Regions from separate parts of the Siminovitchia sp. FSL H7-0308 genome, predicted to be linked through region 1. Evidence: riboswitches for the same ligand, from Rfam matches in the RefSeq annotation. Region 1 holds a riboswitch; the other holds the start of a gene.
The links. A riboswitch is a leader RNA that binds a small molecule or an ion and turns the genes downstream of it on or off. The one in region 1 is predicted to bind S-adenosylmethionine.
Positions count from the first base shown of each region.

Region 2: another riboswitch for S-adenosylmethionine. It lies ahead of MHB50_RS16405 (YezD family protein); the one in region 1 lies ahead of metK (methionine adenosyltransferase).

Region 1 is NZ_CP150282.1:801,397-809,471, reverse strand. It holds gene asnB (asparagine synthase (glutamine-hydrolyzing)) at 1-1,787, opposite strand, end outside; gene MHB50_RS03860 (nitronate monooxygenase) at 1,949-2,869, opposite strand; gene metK (methionine adenosyltransferase) at 3,127-4,326, opposite strand; SAM riboswitch class I at 4,480-4,608, opposite strand; gene pckA (phosphoenolpyruvate carboxykinase (ATP)) at 4,873-6,462, shown strand; gene MHB50_RS03845 (iron-sulfur cluster biosynthesis family protein) at 6,729-7,034, opposite strand; gene sdaAA (L-serine ammonia-lyase, iron-sulfur-dependent, subunit alpha) at 7,058-7,954, opposite strand; gene MHB50_RS03835 (serine dehydratase beta chain) at 7,960-8,075, opposite strand, start outside.
Region 2 is NZ_CP150282.1:3,469,072-3,477,146, reverse strand. It holds gene MHB50_RS16420 (redox-sensing transcriptional repressor Rex) at 1-266, shown strand, start outside; gene MHB50_RS16415 (twin-arginine translocase TatA/TatE family subunit) at 334-513, shown strand; gene tatC (twin-arginine translocase subunit TatC) at 529-1,272, shown strand; SAM riboswitch class I at 1,430-1,536, shown strand; gene MHB50_RS16405 (YezD family protein) at 1,608-1,790, shown strand; gene ssuE (NADPH-dependent FMN reductase) at 2,166-2,714, shown strand; gene MHB50_RS16395 (YdiK family protein) at 2,961-3,155, opposite strand; gene MHB50_RS16390 (type II CAAX endopeptidase family protein) at 3,152-3,895, opposite strand; gene MHB50_RS16385 (FeoA family protein) at 4,143-4,409, shown strand; gene MHB50_RS16380 (FeoB small GTPase domain-containing protein) at 4,387-5,130, shown strand; gene MHB50_RS16375 (nucleoside recognition domain-containing protein) at 5,093-6,493, shown strand; gene MHB50_RS16370 (AEC family transporter) at 7,482-8,075, opposite strand, start outside.

The DNA.
Region 1 (8,075 bases):
TGATCCAACTTGCCGCGGCAATGCTCATCCAGCAAATCCAGTACATACTGTTTGTTGATTAAGTGGCCGGTTTCACTTTGTTTAATGAGATCAACCGCCCAATCATGCATTTCGGCTTTCAGCCAATGCCGGATCGGAACTGGAAATCCAAGCTTCTTCCGGTTAAGTACATGATCCGGCACAATTCCTTCCGCCGCTTTTCTCAATATGTACTTTGTCGTACCCTCGGCTGTTTTTAACGATGTCGGAATCTTCGAAGCGATATCAAACACTGCTTTATCAAGAAAAGGCACCCGTAATTCAAGAGAATGCGCCATCGTCATCCGATCCGCCTTCAGCAAAATATCCCCGCGCATCCATGTATGGATGTCAATATACTGCATCCGGTCAACCGGATCATACCCGGCCGTTTCAGCATACAAAGGCTTTGTTACATCGCGAAAGTCGACGGCTCCGTTGTATTTGACGAGTAAAGACCGCTTTTCTTCCTCAGAGAACATTTTCGCATTCCCAATATATCTCTCCTCCATTGGAGTAACACCGCGTTCGATGAAACTTTTTCCCCTTACACCTTCAGGAAGAGCGCTGGCCAAAGACCTTAACAAAGCTTTTCCGACATCGGGGATTTTATTGAACATCTCCAACGATTGTGGCTCCCTGTAGATGTTGTAACCTCCAAAGAGTTCATCGGCTCCTTCTCCGGATAAAACAACGGTGACGTGCTTTCTCGCTTCACGCGCGACAAAATATAAAGGAACACACGCAGGATCCGCTAACGGGTCATCCATATGCCACATAATTTTGGGAAGCTCGTTCATATATTCTTCAGGAGAAATAACATAGTTGATGTTTTCCACTCCTAGACGATCGGCTGTTTCTTTTGCCACATCAATTTCACTGAATCCGTCCCTTTCAAAACCGACGGAGAATGTTTTAATATTCGGGTGGAATTGTTTGGCAATTGATACAATTAATGATGAATCTATTCCGCCTGACAGGAAAGATCCGACAGGAACATCACTTCTCATATGAATGTTAACCGAGTCGAACAGCACATCCCGGATTTCTTTGATAAACTCTTCCTGCGAACGGTGTCCGACAGGGGAAAAGTTTGCTTTCCAATAACGGGCGATATTCAAGGGCCCTCCAGGCTTTTTTGTAAAATAATGTCCCGGTTCCAGTTTTCGAATGTTTTTCGTCATCGTCTCCGGTTCAGGCACAAACTGGTAAGTCATGTATTGCTGTAATGAATCCAAATGTAACTCACTGGATTCCATCGCAAGCAAAATACTCTTTTTCTCTGAAGCAAAAAATGTCTCCTCATCGTTTTCCAAATAAAAAAATGGTTTGATTCCAAATGGGTCGCGCGCGCCAAACAGCTCCTGCTTTTCTTTGTCCCAAATGACAAAAGCAAACATGCCGCGCAAACGCTCAACCGCTTTTTCCCTTAACTCGCTGAACAGGGCAAGGATGACTTCCGTATCCGATTCCGTTTCAAAGGAAAATCCTTTCTTTACGAGTTCCTCACGCAATTCGACAAAATTGTATATTTCTCCATTAAAGATAATCCAGTAACGGTCATTCTCATATGATAAGGGCTGGCTTCCACTTTCTATATCGATAATACTCAACCGCCTAAATCCGAAACGGATATGTTCATCAGAAAAAAAGCCTTCATCATCCGGACCGCGGTGGACGATTAAATCGTTCATTTGCTTCAACAATTTCTTCTCTGAATCATTTTGTTCTGTTGCTTGTTCATGGATGCAACCGATAAAACCGCACATTGTGTGTCACCTACTCTAATTAAATTCAAGCAATACCTTACTTATATTAACATTATTTCCTCCTCATTTGCAGATATAAACGAATCAAAATTATATTGCCTGGCAAAAAAGAGAGAGACAATATGTGAACGGCCCTCTCGTATGATCCGTTGTTTCAGCAATTAGTCTATTTTTACTCTAAATTCGTTTTGTAATAAGTCCGCTTTTCCTTCCTCATATTCTTTTAACAGTATTTCCACAATTTCCCTCGTTGTTTCCTTTTTCTTGACAGTGGTGATTCCCTGGCCCGCAGACCAAATATCGCGCCATGCTTTCACGTTAACCAAATGCGATAAATCCACCTTTTCGTTCGGCTTTAATGTCTCTGGATCAATCCCTTCCTTGATCAGGCTGGGAATCAGAATATTCGCGTGGACTCCGCTCAAAGCATCTGTATAAAGAATGTCTTCAATGGTGGACTGAAGCACCATGTTTTTATATTCATCATCCGCATTGCTTTCATGCGCAGCCAAAAAACGAGTGCCCATATAGGCAAAATCAGCTCCCATTACTCGCGCGGCCAAAACATCCTTCCCCGTAGAAATCGCCCCCGACAAAATAATTGTTCCATCATAAAATTCTTTTACCGCCGCGATAAAAGCAAACGGATTCAGCGTACCACCGTGCCCTCCGGCGCCAGCACATACTAAAATCAATCCATCTACTCCTATATGTGCCGCTTTTTTCGCATGGCTGATATGAGCAACATCCGAATAAACAAGTCCGCCATATCCATGTACAATGTCCAGCACTTCACCGGGATTTCCCAGAGATGTAATCACAATCGGCGGTTGATATGTCCGGATTAACTCAATATCTTCATCATATCGTTTATTTGCTTTTCTGTGACAAATCAAATTTACAGCCCAAGCCTTTCCCGCCAAGCCTTTATTCACTTCTTCAAGCCACTGCGCGCATACTTCAGCAGGACGAGCATTTAAAAGCGGGAAGGAACCGATGACGCCCGACTTCCCCGCTTCAATAACCATTTTGGGCGTTGATACTAAAAACATCGGCGCTACGATGACAGGAAGTTTAAGCATTTTTTATCACCTTCTTACTTCTTTTTCGCTCTTTCGTTCCCAAATTCGGATACTCACAAGCACATGTTCCATCGGCGAAAAATTCCCTCAATTCAACAAAGGTATGTCTTTTTTTCATCATCATTCCCCCAATGCCAAATATTTCTTACTTAATTAACTATTCTCCCACATCAATAACTGATGTCAATGACACAATTTTTTGGCTCTTTCAGGTAAAAAAATGCGAAGCCGCACTTATGCGGCTCCGCTGCATCAAATTACACAGAAGTTAAGCTGACAAGGGCATCAGCCTTATCGGTCCTCTCCCAAGGCAAGTCGATATCCGTCCGGCCAAAATGGCCGTAAGCAGCCGTTTGCTTGTAAATAGGACGTCGCAAGTCGAGCATTTTAATAATCCCTGCCGGGCGAAGGTCAAAGGTTTTCCGAATCGCTTTTACAAGTGTTTCTTCATCCACTTTTCCGGTGCCAAACGTGTCTACTGAAATGGAAACAGGCTGGGCGACACCAATCGCATACGCGAGCTGTACTTCACATTTATCCGCAACACCCGCTGCCACGATATTTTTCGCCACATATCTTGCGGCATAGGCCGCAGAGCGGTCTACCTTCGTTGGGTCCTTTCCGGAAAAGGCGCCGCCTCCATGGCGGGCATAGCCTCCATACGTATCGACGATGATCTTTCTTCCTGTTAACCCCGCATCTCCCTGAGGTCCCCCAATAACAAAGCGTCCCGTCGGATTGATAAAATATTTGGTTTTATCATCCATTAATTCGGGAGGCACGACTGGCTTAATGACATGTTCTATTATATCCTGTTGAATTTGTTCCAAGGTAATTTCTGGATGGTGCTGGGCCGAAATGACAATCGTGTCCACACGAACAGGCTTTCCGTCTTCGTTATATTCAATCGTTACTTGCGTTTTTCCGTCGGGACGCAAGTACGGTACCACTTCGTTCTTGCGGATTTCAGCCAGCCGCCTTGAAAGCTTGTGAGCCAGCGATATGGGAAGCGGCATCAGCTCTTTCGTCTCATTGCATGCATAGCCGAACATAAGCCCTTGGTCTCCTGCTCCGATCGCTTCGATTTCTTCATCGCTCATTTCTCCTTCTCTTGCTTCAAGGGCGACATCTACCCCCGCAGCAATATCAGGCGATTGCTCATCAATCGAAGTAATGACCGCACATGTCTCGGCATCAAAGCCGTATTTTGCACGTGTATACCCAATGCCTTTCAAAGTGTCGCGAACGATCTTTGGAATATCAACATAAGTAGATGTTGTAATTTCCCCGGCAACTAAAACAAGCCCGGTCGTAACGGATGTTTCACAAGCCACACGGGCATTTGCATCCTCGGCAAGGATGGCATCCAATATGGCATCAGATATTTGATCACAAATTTTATCCGGATGTCCCTCAGTAACGGACTCAGATGTAAATAACCGCCGATTTTTGGACATCAAAGCTCCTCCTTTTAACAATAAAAATAATGGATCCAATAGAAAATGCTTCATATGAAGCATTTTCATGCGAACTTGCCAAATAAAGCAAAAAAACCTTTCCCCACAGTAAATCATTGAGGAAAGGTTTTGTCATCGTGTTCGAGCCTTTCACTCTTATCGTCCAAGGCTTTCGACCTTGCTACAGGTAAGCACCTTTCTATTCGTCAAGCATACTCGCTTGCTCATAGCAGGTTGCCGGGCTTCAAAGGACCTGTTTCCTCCACCATCTCAGGATAAGAGTATCCATTCATTATAAAATCATAACCTAAATGATAAAACGATGTCAACAGGGAACCCTTAATTATATAAAGATCTTGGAAAATCGGGCGATATTTTCATGAAAAAGAGTCTTTTCTGGCTTTTTTTAAAGAAATAGGGTATATAATGAAATGCCAGCCCATGTTCATGAAATCTTCAAAAATAGTATAGACTATTCATTTAAATGTGTTATACTAATTCTCAAGTACCTAAAACTTAAAAATCAAAACAAAGGAAGGGTAAGGAATGAGTTCAATAGGCATCAAAAGCGAATTAACTCAATTAATAAATGGGCAAAACGTTCATTTACAATTATCAGTTCCTCGGCTGGTCGAAAAAGTATTAAACCGCAATGAAGGAATTCTTACTGCATCAGGTGCTGTGCGCGCCGAAACAGGAAAATATACAGGCCGTTCCCCTAAGGATAAGTTTATTGTAGAGGAACCATCTGTAAAAGACAAAATTGAATGGGGTTCCGTTAACCAGCCCATTTCTTCAGATGTATTTGAAAAGCTCTACACGAAGGTGATCAAATATTTACAATCAAGAGATGAAATTTTTGTTTTTAAAGGATTTGCCGGAGCTGATGAAAAGTACCGTTTACCGATCCAAGTCGTGAATGAATATGCCTGGCATAATCTTTTTGCCCATCAGCTGTTTATACGCCCTTCCGCGGAAGAACTTGCAAAACATCAAACTGAATTTACTGTTGTTTCAGCTCCAGGCTTCAAAGCGAACCCTGAAGTTGACGGCACAAAATCAGAAACGTTTATTATCGTGTCATTCGAACGAAAAATTGTTTTAATCGGTGGAACAGAGTATGCGGGAGAGATGAAGAAATCCATCTTCTCTGTCATGAACTATGTTCTCCCGGAAGCGGACATCTTATCGATGCATTGCTCGGCCAACGTTGGAATTGAGGGCGATGTAGCATTATTCTTCGGATTGTCCGGAACAGGCAAAACGACATTGTCTGCCGATCCAAACCGCCGGTTAATCGGTGATGACGAGCACGGCTGGTCTCCAAACGGAGTCTTTAACGTTGAAGGCGGCTGTTATGCAAAAACGGCAGGCTTATCAGTAGAAAAAGAGCCGCAAATTTATAATGCCATTACATTTGGTTCTGTTTTAGAGAATGTCATTGTTGATCCGGATTCACGCGAACCGCTGTATGATGACACAACGCTGACGGAAAACACAAGAGCGGCCTATCCAATCCAGGCAATCGACAACATCGTTGAACCAAGCATCGCCGGCCATCCTTCTGTTATCGTATTTTTAACTGCCGATGCTTTTGGCGTACTGCCTCCAATCAGCAAGTTAACAAAGGAGCAGGCCATGTACCATTTCTTGAGCGGGTACACGTCCAAGCTCGCTGGAACAGAAAGAGGCGTTACATCACCTGAAGCGACATTCTCGACATGCTTCGGAGCGCCATTCCTACCGCTCCCGGCTGCACGATATGCTGAAATGCTCGGAAAGAAAATTGATGAGCACGGAGTCCAGGTTTTCCTCGTTAATACAGGCTGGACCGGCGGAGAATATGGAGTCGGCAGCAGAATGAATTTAAGCTACACACGCGCCATGGTTCAAGCAGCGCTAAATGGAGAATTAGAAAACGTTGAAACCGTTCAAGATAAAGTATTTGGTCTCTCTATTCCACTCCACGTTCCTGGAGTGCCTGATGAAGTACTTCAACCAAACAAAACCTGGTCTGATGAAAAAGCCTACTATGCGAAAGCCAAAGAATTGGCTGGCAAGTTCGATCAAAACTTCTCCAAGTTTTCACATGTTGATAAACTCATCAAACAACTGGGTGGACCAATAGCTAAATAATGATTGAAAAGTTTGCGGAGGAAAATATGCCTCTGCAAACTTTTTTGCTTTTAAAATGGCGCTTCCCGTTGTCTCACAGTTGACGTTAACTCGCAGAAGTAGTTTATGTGAATAAAGCTGTTTTGGGGAGCTCCGTCAGGGCCCAATGATGCATAATGTGGAGACCAGCCCATCCTTTCATTGCATCCGGATTTGAAAAAACGCCTCAATAGCCATAAAAAAGAGAGAAAGGAGCTGGATACTGTTCCCTTCTCTCATTTTTGAACCTATACGATTTCGATCATACAATCACTGGCAACAAAGCTCTCGTTGATAAAAAAGCCAAGTTCTTCAGTGAAATCAATATTTGTTTCTTCCTGTAAAATCCGTTTTGTAAACCGGTCCAGCCGAATCTGAATATGTTCATACTCTACAATTGAATCATTTCGACGCGGTTCATCAAAAACAACTCTACATTTGACAGCCATACCGCAGCCCCCCGAAATATCAGCGTCTATCCGGGGATAAATTCCTTCCTCCAACACAAGTTCCCTTAACTCCTTTAAAGCTGTATCCGTTATGTTGATTACCATGACTTCATCCCTCTTCACTGATATTAATTCACATTTCTTAAACACGGTTTCCCCATTATTTTTTGCTTTAACTCTTCTCCCGTCGGGGTAGCGGCCAATCCGCCGAGCGCTGTTTCCTTTAAAGTGCGCGGCATGCTTTTCCCGATATCATACATCGCTCCAATGACCTCATCACACGGAATTCTGCTCTGAATGCCGGCAAGAGCCATTTCCGCCGCTGTAAAAGCAATTGAAGTGCCGATGACATTCCTTTTAATACAAGGCACTTCGACAAGCCCGGCAACCGGATCACACACGAGTCCAAGCAGTGATTTAAGCCCCATGGCCGCTGCCTGCACCGACTGTTTAGGCGAACCTCCATTCATTTCAACGATGGCGGCCGCTGCCATGGCTGTTGCGGATCCCACCTCGGCTTGGCATCCGCCTGCCGCTCCTGAAATGAAAGCCCGGTTGGCGATCACATATCCGATGGCACTGGCAGTAAACAGGCCCATCACCAGTTCATCAAATGGAATGTCGGTATTGTCCCTGAGGGCAAAAATACATCCCGGAAGGATTCCGGCAGAACCGGCGGTGGGCGTGGCCACAATGACTCCCATCCTTGCATTTGTTTCGGAAGTCGCGAACGCATACTTCATGGCATCGACCGTTATGCTTCCTGTCAGGTAATTGCCTTTCTCTTTATATTGTTGCAGCAAGTAAGCGTCACCGCCCGAAATACCGCTTGGAGCCGTTGACTTGTCTTCAATGCCTGTTTCAATCGCGTCTTTCATCCTCAAAAGCCGCTCTTTCATTTTCTCGAAAATGTCTTTCTGGCTTCGGCCGGTCTTGCTTGCTTCCCATTCCAGCATAAGCTCGCCAATTCCCCAATTTTTTTCATGACACTGTTGGAGCAGCTCTTCCATCGAAGAGAATTCCATTCTTTTCACCTGCTTTCTGATAGATATGTTTCTTTGATCCACTCCATATCAATCTCGGTATTCAACAACAGATCCAGCCGATGCTCATTCATGTAAAAAATTTTTGAAAGCCCCCCTCCCA
Region 2 (8,075 bases), 1.9 Mb from region 1:
TTTATGCTTTGTCCGAACTTGAAGAAAGATTGAGCAAAGAGGAAGTGGCCGTCATTATTTTAACTGTGCCGGCAAGTGCCGCCCAAGCCATCACTGACCGGATTAAACATACCGGTGTAAAGGGAATACTGAATTTTACCCCTGCAAGGCTGAATGTGCCGGAGTCGATCCGTGTTCATCATATCGATCTAGCGGTGGAGTTGCAGTCGCTCGTTTACTTTTTGAAACATTATCCTCTCGATGACACGGAAAATTCACAACCATAAATGATTTTTCAATGGCTAATTGGACGGGTTTCCATTAAAATAAAACTATAGATAGGAGGTGGCCGCAGTGAGTGCAGGTGTAGGCAGTTTACTTGTAATCGCACTTGTTGCTATATTGATCTTCGGACCAAAGAAGTTGCCGGAACTTGGTAAGGCTGCGGGCAACACGTTGCGTGAATTTAAGAACGCGACGAAAGGTTTGGCAGACGATGATGAAAAAGAGACGAAAAAAGACAGCGATAAGTGATAGGATGAACAAATCATGAGTCAAAACAATATGTCGATCATCGATCATATAGAGGAATTGCGAAAACGGCTGGTCATTATAGTCGTTTTCTTTGTGTTGGCTGTCATTGCCAGCTTTTTTATATCACAGCCTCTTATTAAGCTGATTCAGCATGCAAGCGCTGCCCAGGACATTACGATGAATGCGTTCCGTGTGACGGATCCGTTTAAAGTGTTTCTGCAAATGACGTTTGTTCTGGCGTTTATTTTAACATCCCCCGTTATTTTGTATCAGCTCTGGGCCTTTATCAGTCCGGGTCTTTTGGAAAAGGAACGGAAGGCAACGCTCAGCTATATACCGGTTTCAGTTTTTTTATTTTTAGCAGGTGTCCTTTTTTCTTATTTTATTTTGTTTCCATTTGTGATACGGTTCATGCTTGGGTTATCGAGCAATATGGAGATACAGACAACAATTGGCATTAATGAATATTTTCAATTTCTTTTTCAGATAACCGTACCGTTTGGAGTTTTGTTTCAGCTTCCGGTCGTCATTTTGTTTTTAACAAGGTTGGGCATCGTTACGCCGATGTTTTTGGTACAGATCAGAAAATATGCGTACTTTATTTTGCTGGTTATCGCAGCGTTCATTACGCCTCCGGATTTAATCTCGCATATGATGGTGACCGTTCCATTACTCATTTTGTATGAGATCAGCATCTGGATTTCAAAGGTGGGTTATAAAAAAGCGCAGGCTTCCGCAGCAGAGAGTGATGAAGATTAAAAAAGCATCCGATATTTCCGGTGCTTTTTTAATCTATAGCCCATAAAACAAGTGGGTTAATGCTATAAGATGAAAAATTCATCCTTGACAGATAATTTATAGTGGGATAGTATATAAATACGTTTATAAATGACGTTTCAACTGAATAATAGGTAATTTCTTATCCAGAGAGGTGGAGGGACTGGCCCTTTGAAGCCTCGGCAACAGACCGTCAAGGTACTGTGCCAATTCCAGCAGGCTGTTTGTAAGCTTGAAAGATAAGAAGAGAACAAATGACGTTTAAAGCAAACCTCTTCTTATTTTGTAGAAGAGGTTTTTTTAATGGGGGGATGAAGATGGCAAAAGTGGAGGAAAATGCGATTGAAGACATTGTTTCGGCCTTGAAAAAGATGGAATATGGTTCATTGGTCATTACAGTGCACGATGGAGAAATCACCCAAATTGATACGACTGAAAAAAAGCGTTACAACATGCAAAGGAAACAAAGGAAAGTCCCGATGATGAAAGCAAACAAATGAAAACAGGCTGCCGATTAGACAACTAAAGGCATCTTCTCAATGATCATGCATTGGGAGGGTGCTTTTTTTGTACCGTTGCCTAAAATGGTAGCGAGAAAATAGCAAATGCAGAGAAGAAGGGTGACTCCTCAGTTCTTTCATAAAAAGGATGTGGAAGAACTAAGAGTTTTGGGATTTTGCGCTCCATACGACTGTAAAGGAAGAAAAATCATTCATGGAAGGGATTTGATTGGTTGGTGAATGATACATAATATTTGTTGGATATAAAACCGGTGGCCAATTAAAAAAATGTAGCAAGTTTAATCCGTTTGGGTTGAGAAGAACATGCTCATACAGTTAATTAAAATCGTTTTCACTTAAAGGGAGGAAAATAAAATGAGTGATATTGTCATTATTTCAGGAAGTCCATCTGAATTTTCCAGATCTGGAAAGATTCTGGATTATCTAGGCAGATTGCTGGAGAGGGAACATTTTTCAATAAAACATGTTTCAGTAAAAGATATTCCGCCGGAGGACTTGGTTTACGGAAATGTTCATAGCCCTGCCATTCAAAAAGTGTCACTTGTTATTCAAGAGGCGGCGGGGGTGATTGTCGGATCACCGGTTTATAAAGCGGCTTATTCGGGAGTTTTAAAAACATTGTTCGATCTTTTGCCTCAAGATGTGTTTAAAAATATTCCGGTATTGCCGCTCATGACCGGGGGCAGCCCGGGCCATTTATTGGCGATTGAATTCTCATTGAAACCGCTCATTGCTTCTTTAAAAGGAAAAAGTCTTCAAGGACTTTATTTTCTCGATAGCCAAATTAACAGGGAACAGAAAAACCCAATCATTGATGAAGAAAGCCTTTTACGTACGAAAAAACAGCTTTATGAATTTATCGAAATAGTAAAGAAAAATAAGCGTCTTGCGTCTTCTTTATAAAACAGAAAAGAGACATTTGGTAATGAAATGCTTGCTGTCGATGGCAGGGGCACTTCGAAAAACCGATGTCTCTGTTTTTTTTAATAGATGTTGTTTTTTATCCAGGAAGTCCTCGTACAAACTGATCAAGAGGCTTTGGCGTAACCTGTAGGCAGGAAGTTCCAGCACTGCATTTCAGCAAAAGGCAACACGGGAGCTTGCTATGCGGCCAGCGCTGTACTAGCAGGCTTTGTTACTATATACATCCTATTTCTGATCCTTTTTTAACCGAAAGTGGAGCATAATGAGACGCAGCCCCGCTCCAAAATCCAGTGTGGCTAAAATTATCAGCAAATAAACCATAAAACCAAAGCCGTTCTTATCCACTTGCTGGACAGCAAAAAATGTAAAAACAAACCCCAAGACGATATATAAAGTACCTGAAAATAATGGTGACCTCATGAAAAGAACCCTCCTATCCACCATACAAATTGTGCTGTTTTTTCTATATATTTCTCCAGCTTATCGACAAGGAATAACTGAAGTATGACAACGATCGTGTTCATCGAGACATGTGCGATGATAGGAACGATAATTCTTTTCGTCATAACGTATAAAAAGGCAAATACGAATCCCATGGTAGCATATAAAATAATGTGAACAGGCTCGAAATGGGCCAGTGCAAAAATGACGGAACTCAGTAAAGCGGCTACCCAGAAAGGGAAGCGGTCGTACAAGCTTCCGAATATGACTTTTCGAAATACGATCTCTTCTAAAATGGGCCCAATAATGGAACTGATGATGACGATTGCCGGAAATAACTCGATCAATTGTAAAATTTGCTGTGTATTCTCTGATCCCGGGTTGATGCCAATCGCCTTCTCTACCAAACCTGCGGAAATCTGGGCAAAGAAGGCCATAAAAATACCGATAATTGCCCAAGTAAAAGATTGTCCGACGGGGAGCGGCTGGTCCTTCTCTATTTTTGTATACTTCTCATTTTTTCTCAAAAGAAAAAGAACAAGGGCAAGTCCAACACTAAAAGAGAACAGAATCCAATAACCAACCGCATTCACTTTCATTTGCTCCGGATCAATATGAAGCACCTTCGTACCTATTTGGAAAAAGAGCGGTACTCCAATATAAGAGGACAACTGCATAACGATAAAAGTGAGGACAATCAAAAGATATGATTTCTTCATGAAAATAGTAAATCTCCTTCATATATATCGAACGATAATTTCTATTTTACTCTTAATGGACGATTGTTTCAAACAGCGCGTTTATGTTTTCCTTCCCCTGCCCTAAAAATATCCTGTGCCCATTTTTTTCATTCTGGCGAAAAAGTTTGACATAGGCAACTAGTGTGCATAAAATATAAATTAAAGAAATGTTGGTCGGGGGAAACATTGTAAAGACAATCCAACTTATATGAGGGAGGTAAAGGAGATGAAAGGTCATGAGTTGATTGCTCTTAATGAAGCCAACACTGGGGATTGCATCAAAATAAAGAAGTTACTCGTAACGGGCACGATGAGGAGAAGGTTATTGGATTTAGGGTTTGTCCCTTCGGCAGAGGTGATTGTGCTGCAAAAAAGTCCTCTCGGCGATCCGATTGCCTTTCGTGTCAGCCATACGACTATTGCCCTGCGAAGGGAAGAAAGTTCAAAAATATATGGGGAGTTAGTAGCAAATGAATCATCAGCAACCAGTTAAAATTGCGTTGGCAGGCAATCCGAATGTTGGAAAAAGTACTTTATTTAATACATTGACAGGACTAAAACAGCATACTGGCAATTGGCCGGGAAAAACCGTTATCCATGCGGAAGGGCAGTTTTCCTATAAGGGGGTAGATTACACAATCATTGATCTCCCTGGTACGTATTCCCTTTTTTCCAACTCGGCGGACGAAGAAGTAGCAAGAGATTTTATTGTCTTCGAGCGGCCGGATTTGACGATTGTTGTGCTTGATGCCACCTCGATTGAGCGGAATTTGAATTTGGCGTTGCAAGTCATGGAAATGACAGATAAAGTGATTGTCTGCATTAACTTAATTGATGAAGCAAAGAAAAAAGGGATTTATATCAATGAGAAAGCATTAATGAAAAAACTCGGTGTTCCTGTCATCAAAATTTCTGCTCGTAACAAAGTGGGCATCAATCAGTTATTAGATACGATCGACAGGATGATCTCAGGAAAGATTTCCACTTCTCCGTATCAAATACAGTATTCACCAGAGATTGAAAAGAAGGTGGAAACATTGATTCCCCATGTGCAAAGAGTGTTTGGCAAAGAGCTTCCCGCCCGCTGGCTCGCCTTGCGGTTGCTTGATGGGGATGAATCATTTATCACTGCTTATTCTAAAAAGATAGAGAAAGAACGGGGTGACGGATTGACACATGAGCACTCATATCCAGCCAAAACCCAACAACTATAATGAATTATTACATTTGGCACAGTCGCTATCAACGGAAGATATTCGTGATGAGATTGTTACTAATATTTACCAAACCTCAAATGCCATTTGTGAAAAAACAATTGCTTATAAAGCCCCGGAAAAATTGCGGCAAACAGAAAAGCTGGACAAAATTTTCACATCGAAGGTTTGGGGATTTCCCATTATGCTTGCGATGTTGGGAGTCGTCTTTTATATCACGATTGCCGGGGCAAATGTCCCTTCTACCATGTTGGCCAATACGTTCAATTGGTTGGAGCAGTATATAACGGCTTTTTTCACATGGATTCATGCGCCTGAATGGCTCCATGGCATCCTTGTTTTAGGGCTTTATCGAGGTACGGCGTGGGTGGTCAGTGTCATGCTTCCTCCGATGGCGATCTTTTTCCCCATGTTTGCCCTGTTGGAAAACTACGGGTATTTACCCCGAGTGGCTTTTAATATGGATCGGCTCTTTAAAAGGGCAGGTGCCCATGGGAAACAGGCGTTAACAATGGCGATGGGTTTCGGCTGTAACGCGGCTGCCATAATGTCTACAAGAATCATCGAGTCGCCACGGGAAAGAATGCTTGCGATTTTGACGAATAACTTTGTTCCGTGTAATGGCAGATGGCCAACGCTGATCTTATTAGCTTCTTTATTTATGGCGGTAGGCTATTCCGGTACAATGGGAACATTGGTGACGGCCGGGATCGTCATGGGAATGGTGTTATTTGGAATCGTCGTCACACTATTTGTTTCATGGGCTTTATCCAAAACCGCCCTGAAAGGAGTCCCGACTCATTATACATTGGAGCTTCCTGCTTATCGTCGTCCGCGGTTTTGGGAAACGATTATTCGCGCCACGCTAGATAAATCATGGTTCGTGTTAAAAAGAGCGGTCATTATAGCGGCTCCCGCCGGTGTGATGACGTGGGTGGCTGCCAATATCTATATCGGGGATACGAGCTTATTAATGTACTTCGTCAACTTTCTGGACCCCTTTGCCCAATTATTGGGATTGGACGGATTTATTCTGATGGCCTTTATTTTTGGACTTCCGGCGAATGAAGTCGTATTGCCGATTTTATTGATGGGTTACTTATCAACAGGTGCCATGACAGAAGTAGAAGAATTAACCGCGATCAAATCAATCTTTGTAGACCATGGCTGGACGTGGTTAACCGCTTTGAATATGATGCTGTTTTCATTGCTTCATTATCCGTGCGGGACGACATTATTTAATATTTACAAAGAAACGAATAGCAAGAAGTGGACATTTGTTGCCTTTGCATTACCAACAGCGATTGCGATTATTGTCACATTTATCGTTGCCCAGGTAGTAAGAGGATTCGGCTGGGTGTAAAAATATCCGAAAGAAAGCTCCGGAAGCAGATATACCCTTGTCAAATAGACAGATTGAAAAAAAGACCATGCAACCAGTGTGATTCGGTATTAAACCGGAAAACACTGGTTAGTGGGCTTTGTCAAATTACGTGTTTTTAATCAAAGTATTTTATATGTGAGGTATTCTAAAAGAGGCACATTTGGCGTATTTGTCCATTCCGTAGCTATCATCCAACCAAAGGGCTCTTCTTTAAATAGAGATCCAATATTGATAAAGAACAAACACTGTTTTTCCTCGTGGTGGCGGATCCTCGAAGATATTTGGGCTGGAACATAAGTTGAAAACGAATTGATTTTAGTATAAATCGTGAAAATAAAGCCGCGTGAAACCAAGGTTTTTAAATAAGATTCATGAGGTTTATTCATTTTTATAAAGTTTTGTCCCAGCTTTTTTTCTTTTTTGCGTATAGGTACACGGTTTGTTTTCGTAATCGTGCACCAACCAACCGGACGTGTGTCACCAATGTGTAAAGATCAGATCCGCTCATAATTCAGCCCCCATGCTTGTTAATTTGTCTTAGATGCCTACTTTACATAACTTAAAAGGACAGCGTCGCTCTTCATTAAGGTTCGTCCTCTTAGCAAATTTGATATGCGATAACTTTTGGAATAATGCGATACATAAATTATCAAGATTCCTCGTTCCAAAATTGCTTATATAGCTTTGCAAGATCGTATAAATCATCTGCAATCATTTCCATTAAGATCATTTTTTTCCCAACTATTAATAAATGTATTGAAAATAATGCTTGTTATTTACACTCTGCTCCTTTCATTTTCAATGGTTTCCATACACTAATCCGAATACTTAATTTTTTTATGCGCCGGTTTATAACATTTGTAGCAGTGAAAAAATTCATAGTTCCATATGTAAGCGGAACGAGGCAACCTCCTGTATAACCACAGACAGTTTTTTATTGAAAAAAATCTGTAATGGCTTGTCTTGCTTAAGCTCCGATCAAAAACAAAACAAAAGGGATCGTAAATAAACTAAGGAGCGTAGTGGCCAAAGTCGTAAAGGAAACGAGATCCGGCTCGGTATCAAATTGAATCGCAAACATAGTCGTATTCGCCGCAGCGGGCATCGCCGATTGCAAAATAAGGACCGCTTTGATTAACTCATTAACAGGGAAAAAATGCAAAATAGCAACTGCGATCACCGGTGAAATGACCATTCTAATGACAATTCCTGCGGAAGCAAACTTGTAGGGAACGCGTTTGCGTTTGATCGCAGCAAGCTGCATGCCCAGGACAAGCATTACAGTTGGAATGGATGCATCCGCTACAAGGTCAACAGCATGAAAGGTTGTTTCCGGAAGCTTAATAGAAAACACTTGCAGCAAGATGCCCAAGAAAGCCCCATGAATGACAGGCATGCGAATCACCCTCTGTAGTGACTCTTGAAGGGAAGCCCGCTCTTTTCCGCCGATCGAAGCGAAGAAAATGCCGAGCGAATTCATCAAGAAAGACTGGAAGACCATGACAATCACTGCATAATCGAACCCGGCTGCTCCCATCGCAAAGAGAACGACAGGAGCACC